Tardiphaga sp. vice304: one gene and its partner. The protein of the gene in region 1 interacts with the protein of each later gene in a pairwise test. Links are inferred from orthologs where the notes say so. Each region holds a gene or a part of one and is shown on either strand. Other genes may lie near its edges.

What was found.
Region 2: the proteins of ribD (region 1) and accC interact in binary tests that used the Escherichia coli proteins (3 or more experiments, as listed by UniProt). The link is inferred for Tardiphaga sp. vice304 from one-to-one orthologs.

Annotation. Positions count from the first base shown.
Region 1 is NZ_CP041402.1:3,070,426-3,075,874, forward strand. What follows is about bases 1,910-4,825. They hold ribD (bifunctional diaminohydroxyphosphoribosylaminopyrimidine deaminase/5-amino-6-(5-phosphoribosylamino)uracil reductase RibD), read left to right. Parts: upstream 1,910-2,749; coding sequence 2,750-3,901; downstream 3,902-4,825. Other genes in these bases: glyA (serine hydroxymethyltransferase), read left to right, coding at 1,910-2,234; nrdR (transcriptional regulator NrdR), read left to right, coding at 2,259-2,753; FNL56_RS14615 (riboflavin synthase), read left to right, coding at 3,902-4,510; ribH (6,7-dimethyl-8-ribityllumazine synthase), read left to right, coding at 4,592-4,825. Outside these bases: lpdA (dihydrolipoyl dehydrogenase), read left to right, coding at 1-748; more of glyA, read left to right, coding at 933-1,909; more of ribH, read left to right, coding at 4,826-5,083; transcription antitermination factor NusB, read left to right, coding at 5,087-5,449. UniProt on the Escherichia coli protein: Converts 2,5-diamino-6-(ribosylamino)-4(3h)-pyrimidinone 5'-phosphate into 5-amino-6-(ribosylamino)-2,4(1h,3h)-pyrimidinedione 5'-phosphate.
Region 2 is NZ_CP041402.1:3,210,808-3,214,982, forward strand. Bases 1,267-4,175 are described here. They hold accC (acetyl-CoA carboxylase biotin carboxylase subunit), read right to left. Parts: upstream 3,442-4,175; coding sequence 2,092-3,441; downstream 1,267-2,091. Other genes in these bases: FNL56_RS15245 (MBL fold metallo-hydrolase), read left to right, coding at 1,267-2,041; accB (acetyl-CoA carboxylase biotin carboxyl carrier protein), read right to left, coding at 3,597-4,085; aroQ (type II 3-dehydroquinate dehydratase), read right to left, coding at 4,121-4,175. In the rest of the region: FNL56_RS15240 (methyl-accepting chemotaxis protein), read left to right, coding at 1-972; more of FNL56_RS15245, read left to right, coding at 1,079-1,266. UniProt on the Escherichia coli protein: This protein is a component of the acetyl coenzyme A carboxylase complex; first, biotin carboxylase catalyzes the carboxylation of the carrier protein and then the transcarboxylase transfers the carboxyl group to form malonyl-CoA.

The DNA.
Region 1 (5,449 bases):
CGCCGCCTTTGCGCGCAAGCAGTTCGAGAAGCAGGGCATCAAGATGCTCGTCAACACCAAGGTGACCAAGCTCGACAAGAAGGCCGACAGTGTCGTCGCCACCATCGACGATGGCAAGAAGCCGGTGACGCAGGAATTCGACCGGGTGATTTCCGCGGTCGGCGTGGTCGGCAACATCGAGGGCTTCGGCCTCGAGAAGCTCGGCGTGAAAACCGAGCGTGGCTGCATCGTGATCGACGGTTACGGCAAGACCAACGTGCCCGGCATCTACGCCATCGGCGACGTCGCCGGTCCCCCGATGCTGGCGCACAAGGCCGAGCATGAGGGCGTGATCTGCGTCGAGGCCATCAAGGGCCTGCACCCGCACCCGATGGACAAGCTGCTCATTCCCGGCTGCACCTACTGCCACCCGCAGATCGCCTCCGTCGGCCTCACCGAGGCGAAAGCCAAGGAGAGCGGCCGCGAGATCCGCGTCGGCCGCTTCCCGTTCACGGCCAACGGCAAGGCGATCGCGATGGGCGAGGACCAGGGCATGGCCAAGGTGATTTTCGACAAGAAGACCGGCCAGCTCCTCGGCGCGCATCTGGTCGGCACCGAAGTCACCGAGCTGATCCAGGGCTTTGTCGTCGCGATGAACCTCGAAACCACCGAGGAAGAGCTGTTCCACACCATCTTCCCGCATCCGACGATCTCGGAGACGATGAAGGAAGCCGTGCTGGATGCCTACGGCATCGCCCTGAATATGTAAGTCCGTAGCCCGGATGTCGTCGCCTTATCCGGGCTACAGGCGTACCACCTGCCTAAATCTTGCCCGTTCGGCTCAAAACCTTGGCCAAACCGGCCAGATATGGTATTCCGCGTGCGCCGCTTCTGATCGCCACCCGTGACCGCCCGTACCCTGCAACAGGCTGCGGCGGTGGAGATATTCGCCCATGACGTCTTCGGCCCACAGCGCTTCCGCGCCCGACTCGTTCTTCACCGCCACCATCGCCGACACCGATCCGGAGATCGCCGCGGCGATCAAGGGCGAGCTTGGCCGCCAGCGCCACGAGATCGAGCTGATCGCCTCGGAGAACATCGTCAGCCGCGCCGTGATGGAAGCGCAGGGCTCGGTGATGACCAACAAATATGCCGAGGGTTATCCGGGCGCGCGCTATTATGGCGGCTGCGAGTTCGTCGATATCGCCGAGAACCTGGCGATCGAGCGCGCCAAGAAGCTGTTCGGCGCCGGCTTTGCCAATGTGCAGCCAAACTCCGGCAGCCAGATGAACCAGGCGGTGTTCCTGGCGCTGTTGCAGCCCGGCGACACCTTCATGGGCCTCGACCTCGCCGCCGGCGGCCATCTGACGCACGGCTCGCCGGTCAACATGTCCGGCAAGTGGTTCAAGCCGGCGCACTACACCGTGCGGCAGGACGACCAGCTGCTCGACATGGATGCCATCGCCAGGCAGGCCGAGGAGGTCAAGCCGAAGCTGATCATTGCCGGCGGCTCGGCCTATTCGCGTAGCTGGGACTTCAAGCGCTTCCGCGAGATCGCCGACAGCGTCGGCGCCTACCTGCTGGTCGACATGGCTCATTTCGCCGGCCTCGTCGCCGGCGGCGTGCATGCCTCGCCGGTGCCTTACGCCCACGTCACCACCACCACAACGCACAAGTCGCTGCGCGGCCCGCGCGGCGGGTTGATTCTCACCAATGACGAGGCGCTGGCCAAGAAGTTCAATTCGGCGATCTTCCCGGGCCTGCAGGGCGGGCCCTTGATGCATGTCATCGCCGCCAAGGCCGTGGCCTTCAAGGAGGCGCTGCAGCCGGACTTCAAGGTCTACGCCAAGAACGTCGTCGAGAATGCCCGCGCGCTGGCCGAAACGCTGCGCGCGCAGGGCTACGACATCGTCTCCGGCGGCACCGACAACCATCTGATGCTGGTCGACCTGCGACCCAAGGGCCTGAAAGGCAACGTGTCGGAGAAGGCGCTGGTTCGCGCCGGCATCACCTGTAACAAGAACGGCGTGCCCTATGACCCCGAGAAGCCGTGGGTCACGTCGGGCATCCGTCTCGGCACGCCGGCGGCCACCACGCGCGGCTTCGGCATCGCCGAGTTCAAGCAGACCGGCGAGATGATCGCCGAAGTGCTGAGCGCGGTGGCGCAGTCCGGCGACGGCACCGCGCCGCTGGTCGAGGCCGCCGTCAAGGAACGCGTCAAGGCACTTACCGACCGTTTCCCGATCTATCAGTAAGTCCGTCCACTAAGGGTCTTTGGAATGCGTTGTCCGAACTGCAATAGCCTGGATACGCAGGTCAAGGACTCGCGTCCCACGGAAGATTCCGCCGTCATCCGCAGGCGGCGGGTCTGCATCACCTGCAATTTCCGCTTCACCACCTTCGAGCGGGTGCAGCTGCGCGAGTTGACGGTGATAAAGCGCGCCGGCCGCCGCGTGCCGTTCGATCGTGACAAGCTGGTGCGATCGCTGCAGATCAGTCTGCGCAAGCGGCCGGTCGATCCGGAGCGGGTCGAGAAGATGGTGTCGGCGATCGTGCGCGAACTGGAAAGCGGCGGCGAGGCCGAGATCTCCTCCGAGACGATCGGCGAGATCGTGATGGAGCACCTGCGCGGCGTCGATGATGTCGCTTATGTCCGCTTCGCCTCGGTGTACCGCAATTTTCGCGAGGCCAAGGATTTCGAGGCAGTGCTCGGCGAATTGTCTGGCGAGGAAGACCTCAAGAACGAACCCAAGCCGATCCCGTTGCGCAAATGATCTTTCGCATCCTGGAAGACCAGTATGCCGAAAAATCCAATGAGGCGAAGGCCGCCGACCGCCGCTTCATGCAGCTCGCGCTGACGCTCGGCCGTCGCGGGCAGGGGCGCACCTGGCCCAACCCTGCCGTCGGCGCGGTGATTGTCAAGGACGGCGTGATCCTCGGCCGCGGCTGGACCAAGCCCGGCGGCCGGCCGCATGGCGAGCCGGTGGCGCTGGCGCAGGCCGGCGACGCCGCCCGCGGCGCGACGCTGTATGTGACGCTGGAGCCGTGCTCGCATTTCGGCAAGTCGCCGCCCTGCGCGGATGCCATTATCGCGGCGGGCATTGCCCGGGTGGTGTCAGCGATCGAGGATCCCAATCCGGAAGTGGCCGGGCAGGGACATGCCCGACTGCGCGCCGCCGGCATCCGGGTCGATACCGGACTCTGCGCGGAGGATGCCGCGCGCGACCATGCCGGACATTTCCGCCGCATCCGCGACCACCGCCCGCACGTGATCCTGAAACTCGCAGTATCGCCGGACGGCATGATCGGGGCGGCCGGGCATAAGCCTTTCGCGGTGACCGGCGAGGCCGTGCGCGCGCGCGTGCATCTGCTGCGCGCGCAATGCGACGCGGTGCTGGTCGGTATCGGCACCGTGCTTGCCGACGATCCGGAGCTGACCTGCCGGCTGCCCGGCATGGCCGCGCGCTCGCCGGTTCGGGTGGTACTCGACCGCGCGCTGCGGCTGCCGGGCAAGACCAAACTCGTGCATTCGGCGCGCGCGCATCCGCTATGGGTGGTGACCTCAAGCCTTTCGGAGGCGCCCGCGGCGATGCTGCTGCAAGCCGCCGGCGCCCAGGTGATCCGGGCGCCGGTCATTACCTCCCCGGCGGGGCTGGATCTGCCGGCGGTGCTGCACGCGCTGGCGGGCCGGGGGATCACACGGCTGCTGGTCGAGGGCGGCGCCAGGATCGCGGCATCGTTCGTGGCAGCCGATCTGGTCGACGAGGTCTTGCTGTTTCGCGGCGCCCGCGAGATCGGCGAGGGCGGCGTGCCGGCGCTGGACGCAATGCCGCTATCGGCGATCACCGGGTCGCCGCGCTTCAAGGCTCGTGCTAGCGAAGCCCTGCAGAATGATACCCTCACGATCTATGAGCGTGCATAAATGTTTACCGGCATTGTCACCGACATCGGCGAAATCGAGACCCTGACGCCGAAAGCGCAGGGCCAGTTGCACCGGCTGCGCGTGCTCAGCCACTACGACCAGAGCAGCATCGTGGACGGCGCCTCGATCTCGCACAACGGCGTCTGCCTGACCGTGACCGGCTCCGGCACGGCCGGCAACCGCACCTGGTTCGAGGTCGATGCCGGCGCCGAGACGCTCGGCCTGACCACCGCGAAGCACTGGAAGGCGGGTACCCGGCTCAATCTTGAGCGTGCGCTGAAGATCGGCGACGAACTCGGCGGCCACATCGTCTCCGGCCATGTCGACGGCATCGCCACCATCGTCGCGCGCGAAGAGCTGCCGGACATGGCGCGCTTCACGCTGCGCACCAGCCGCGAGCTGGCACGCTTCATCGCCACCAAGGGCTCGGTAACGCTGGATGGCGCATCGCTGACCGTGAATACCGTCGACGACGTGACATTTTCGGTGCTGATCATCCCGCATACGCTGACCGTGACGACGGTTGGCGACTGGCAGGCGGGCGACGAGGTCAATCTCGAAGTCGACCAGATGGCGCGCTATGCGGCGCGGCTGACGGAAATGAAATAGCGCGCCGACGCCTCGGCTCTTGGCTTATGCCGCCGCTGCGCCTAAAACCCTGCGCAATCAAACAATTCGAGACGGAATACGATGGCAGACGCGCGACGCGCCCCCTTGCACGACCAGACCGACATTTCCGGCGCGCGCGTGCTGATTGTCGAGGCACGCTTCTACGACGATATCCAGGATGCGCTGCTGGCCGGGGCGGTGCGCGAGCTTGAAGCCGCCAGCGTGCACCACACCGTCCTCACCGTTCCCGGTGCGCTGGAGATCCCGGCCGCGATCGCCATCGCGCTGGATGCCGCCGAGAAGAACGACGAGCCCTATGACGCGGCGATCGCGCTAGGCTGCGTGGTGCGCGGCGAGACCATCCATTTCGAGATCGTCTCGATGGAATCGTCGCGCGGCTTGATGGATCTGGCGGTCAACAGGCGCTTGCCGCTCGGCAATGGCATCATCACCGTCAATAATGACGAGCAGGCCTGGGCGCGCGCCCGCGCCGACGAGCTGAACAAGGGCGGCGACGCCGCGCGGGCCGCGCTGGCGATGCTGCGCATCAAACGCCGTCTGGCGACGAGCTGAGCGATGGCAGAGATCAAGAAGGCCGCATCCAAGAAACCCGCCGCCAAGCCGGCCGAGAAGAAGGCCAACAAGCGCGGCGCGGCTCGTCTTGCTGCCGTGCAGGCGCTGTACCAGATGGATATCGGCGGCGCGGGGATCAACGACATTTTCGCCGAGTTCGAGAGCCACTGGCTCGGCAACGAGGTCGAGGGCGACCAGTATCTGCCGGCCGAGGAAGCGTTCTTCCGCGACGTCGTAGCGGGCGTGCTGCGCGACCAGAACAAGCTCGATCCCCTGATCGACGACGCGCTGTCGAAGGGCTGGCCGCTGGCCCGCATCGAGGCGATTTTGCGCGCGGTGATGCGGGCAGGGTGCTACGAGCTGGAG
Region 2 (4,175 bases), 140 kb from region 1 along the record:
GCGCGCGGCCGCCGCGACGAGATCGGGGCCATCGCCGGCGCACTGGAAACCTTGCGCCTCAATGCCATCGAGGCGGCGCGCCTCGAAGCCGAACATCGGCTGCAGCAGCGGGCGCGCGAAGCGCGCGCTGCGCGAATCGAAGAATTGACACTGGACTTCGACACGGCCAGCAGCCAGGCGATCGACGGCGTCGGCGCCGCCGGCGAAGCCGTTCGTCGTGACGCCGAAGCCAGCTCGCGACTGGCCACCGGCACCTCGGCGCGTGCCACCAGCGTCGCGGCCGGCGCCGAAGAGGCTTCGGTCAATGTCGGGACCATCGCCAGCGCCGCCGAGGAAATGAGCGTCGCAGTGTCCGGCATCGCCGAGCGGCTGGAAACCTGCGCCGCCATTGCGGCCGACGCGGTGCGTGAAGTCGGCGACGCCGACCGGCGTATCGGCGGCCTCGACCTGGCGGTGAAGCGGATCGGCAGCATCATCAAGTTCATCCAGGACATCGCCAGCCAGACCAACCTTTTGGCCCTCAATGCCACCATCGAAGCGGCGCGCGCCGGCGATGCGGGTAGGGGCTTTGCGGTCGTCGCCGGCGAGGTCAAGGCGCTGGCGACGCAGACCGCCAAGGCAACCGACGACATCACCGCGCAGATCGGTCATATCGAGATGGAAGCCGCCGCTGCCGTCGAGGCCATCAAGCTGATCTCGGCGACCATCGGCCGGGTCGATGCGGTCACAGCGGATATCGCGGCGTCGGTGATCCAGCAGCGCCAGGCCACCAGCGAGATCGCGGCCAACGCGCAGCAGGCAGCCTCCGGCACCAAGGACGTCTCGGCCAATGTCGGTGCGGTCAGCACGGCCATGACGGAAGCCGAGGCCGCCGCGTTGCGCATGATCGCCAAGGCCGACGATCTTTCGGTCCGCAGCGGCGATCTCACCGAGCGTATCTCCAGCTTTCTGAGCAGCGTCCGCGCCGCCTGACACGAAGGCGCGTCACGCAGGATCGCGTGGCGCGTGACGATCCCCCGACGGCTCTGTCCGCATGCGTGCGCCAGCGCCGATCTCACTATCTTCTGAGGAACGACCCATGACGATCAACCGCCGTGCCCTCCTGAAACTCTCCATGCTGGGAGCTGTTGCCGGCAATCTCGCGATACCTGCTGCGATGGCGCAGCCCGTCGTCGCCCCCGCCGCCAAGAAGCGCGCGCGCTGGATCTGCCTGGGCACCAAGGGCGGTCCGCGCGTCGGTCTCGGCCGGTCCAATCCGGCCAACGTCCTGATCGTCGATAACGTGCCTTACGTCGTCGATTGCGGTCCCGGCGTCAGCAAGCGTCTGGTCGAAGCCAAGGTGGCGCTGCCCGACGTGCGCTACGTGTTCGTGACCCATCTGCATTCCGACCATGTGCTGGAATACGGCAACATGGTCTATGGCGGCTGGTCGGCCGGCCTCAATCACAAGGTCGAGGCGTTCGCGCCGGCCGGCATGGAAGCGCTGACCAAGGCCTATTGGGAAAGCATCAAGTTCGACGTCGATACCCGCATCATCGACGAGAGCAAGCCGGATCCGCGCAAGCTGCTGGTCGCCAAGGACATCGTCGAGAACGGCCTGGTCATGAGCAACGACAAGGTCAAGGTGACCGCCTTCCGCACGCCGCATCCGCCGATCAACGACAACTTCGCCTATCGCTTCGAGACGCCGGATGGCGTGATCGTCTACGCCTGCGACACCGCTTACAATCCGGGACTGGCGAAGTTCGCCGAGGGTGCGGATCTGCTGGTGCACGAGGCGCTCTACGTGCCGGGCGTCGATGCGATGGTTGCCCGCGTCAAGAATGCCGCGACGCTGAAGGAGCATCTGCTGGCGTCGCACACCACGACGGAAGATGTCGGTCGGATCGCCAAAGAGGCCGGCGTCAAGAAGCTGCTGATGACCCACTTCGTGCCGGGCGACGATCCGTCGATCACCGACGAAATGTGGGCGGAAGGCGCACGCAAGCACTATTCAGGGCCGATCGTGGTCGGCCGCGATCTGATGGAAATCGAACTGTAAAACGAACCGCCACGAAGTGGACGCGGGGCAACCCCCGCGTCCGGAACGCATCAGCTAGGCGGCTTGCCCGCCAGATACTGCTCGAGCCAGTGAATGTGATAGTCGCCGTCGATGATGTCGGTCTCGCGCGCCAGCGCGCGGAACAGCGGCAGTGTGGTTTCGATGCCCTCGACCACGATCTCGTCGAGCGCGCGGCGCAGCCGCATCAGGCATTCCGGCCGGTTCTTGCCGCGCACGATCAGCTTGCCGACCAGCGAGTCGTAATAAGGCGGGATCACATAACCCTGGTACACGGCGGAATCGATGCGGACGCCGAGGCCGCCGGGCGGGTGATATTGCGTGATCTTGCCGGGCGAGGGCCGGAAGGTCTGCGGGTTCTCGGCATTGATGCGGCACTCGATCGAGTGGCCGTTGATGATGACTTCTTCCTGGGTGCAGGGCAGGTCGCCGCCGGCGGCGATGCGGATCTGCTCCAGAACCAGATCGATGTCGGTAATCATCTCGGTGACGGGATGCTCGACCTGGATCCGGGTGTTCATCTCGATGAAGTAGAACTCGCCGTCCTCGTAGAGGAATTCGATGGTGCCGACGCCGAGATACTGCATCTCCTGCATCGCCTTGGCGCAGGTCTCGCCGATCTTGGCACGCGCGGCGGCAGTGAGGATCGGGGACGGTCCTTCTTCCCAGATCTTCTGGTGGCGGCGCTGCAGCGAGCAGTCGCGTTCGCCGAGATGGATGGCGCCGCCGCGGCCGTCGCCCAGCACCTGGATCTCGATGTGGCGCGGCTTCTGCAGATATTTTTCGAGATAGACCGAGGCGTCGCCAAACGCCGCCTTGGCTTCCGTCGCCGCGGTCGACAGCGCCAGCATCAGGTCGGCTTCGGTCTGCGCCACCTTCATGCCGCGACCGCCGCCGCCGGAGGCCGCCTTGACCAGCACCGGGAAGCCGATCTCGCGGGCGATCGCCATCGCGTCGTCTTCGGGGCCGACGCCGCCCTCGGAGCCGGGCACCACGGGGATGCCGAGCCGTTTCGCGGTTTTCTTGGCTTCGATCTTGTCGCCCATCAGCCGGATATGCTCGGACTTCGGGCCGATGAAGTGCAAATTATGGTCTTTGAGAATTTCCGCAAAGCGCGCGTTCTCCGACAGGAATCCGTAGCCGGGATGCACGGCGTCGGCACCGGTGATCTCGCAGGCCGCCAGCAGCGAAGGAATGTTGAGATAGCTGTCCTTGGACGACGGCGGGCCGATGCAGACGCTCTCGTCGGCCAGGCGCACATGCATCGCGTCGGCATCCGCCGTGGAGTGCACCGCCACGGTGGCGATGCCGAGTTCCTTGCAGGCCCGCAGGATGCGCAGCGCGATCTCGCCACGGTTGGCAATCAGGATTTTCTCGAACATGTCAGTCTTGCTCCGTCGTCATCCCCGCCGAAACGCGATTGTTTCGGCTGGAGGTGCGCGCTGTTGCGCGCCTCGCAGGATGGCCGCATGCGCATGGCTCTCATCCTTCGAGGCTCGCTCAATTGGGCGAGCACCTCAGGATGACGGCTGCGTTGTTACTCGATGATGACCAGCGGCTCGCCGAATTCGACGGGCGCGCCGTCTTCGACCAGGATCTGCGTGACCGTGCCGGCGCGCGGCGCCGGGATCTGGTTCATCGTCTTCATGGCCTCGATGATGACCAGGGTCTGCCCGACGGCGACCTTGGTACCGACCTCGATGAACGGCCGGGCGCCGGGCTCCGAGGCCCAATACACCGTACCAACCATTGGCGAGGGGACCGCACCGGGATGTTTGGCGGTTTCCACCGGAGCGGCGGCGACGGCCACCGGAGCCGGGGCATATTGCGGCGCCGGCTGGTACTGCGCCGGCATCGCCGCGTTGACGCTGATACTGCGGGCTACGCGGACGCGCAGGCCGGCGCGTTCAACCTCTATCTCGGTCAAATTGGTTTCGTCGAGCAGCAGCGCCAGTTCCCGGATCATCGCGCTGTCATTGCTGGCGGTCGAAGTCGCAGTGGAAGTTTCGTCAGGCTTGCGGGCCATGGGTGCAATCCAAATTCAAGAAGGTGAGAGGAGCGTCAGGCAATCGCCGTGGCGCCGATTTTCGCGGCCAGGCCGCTGATGGCGAGGCGA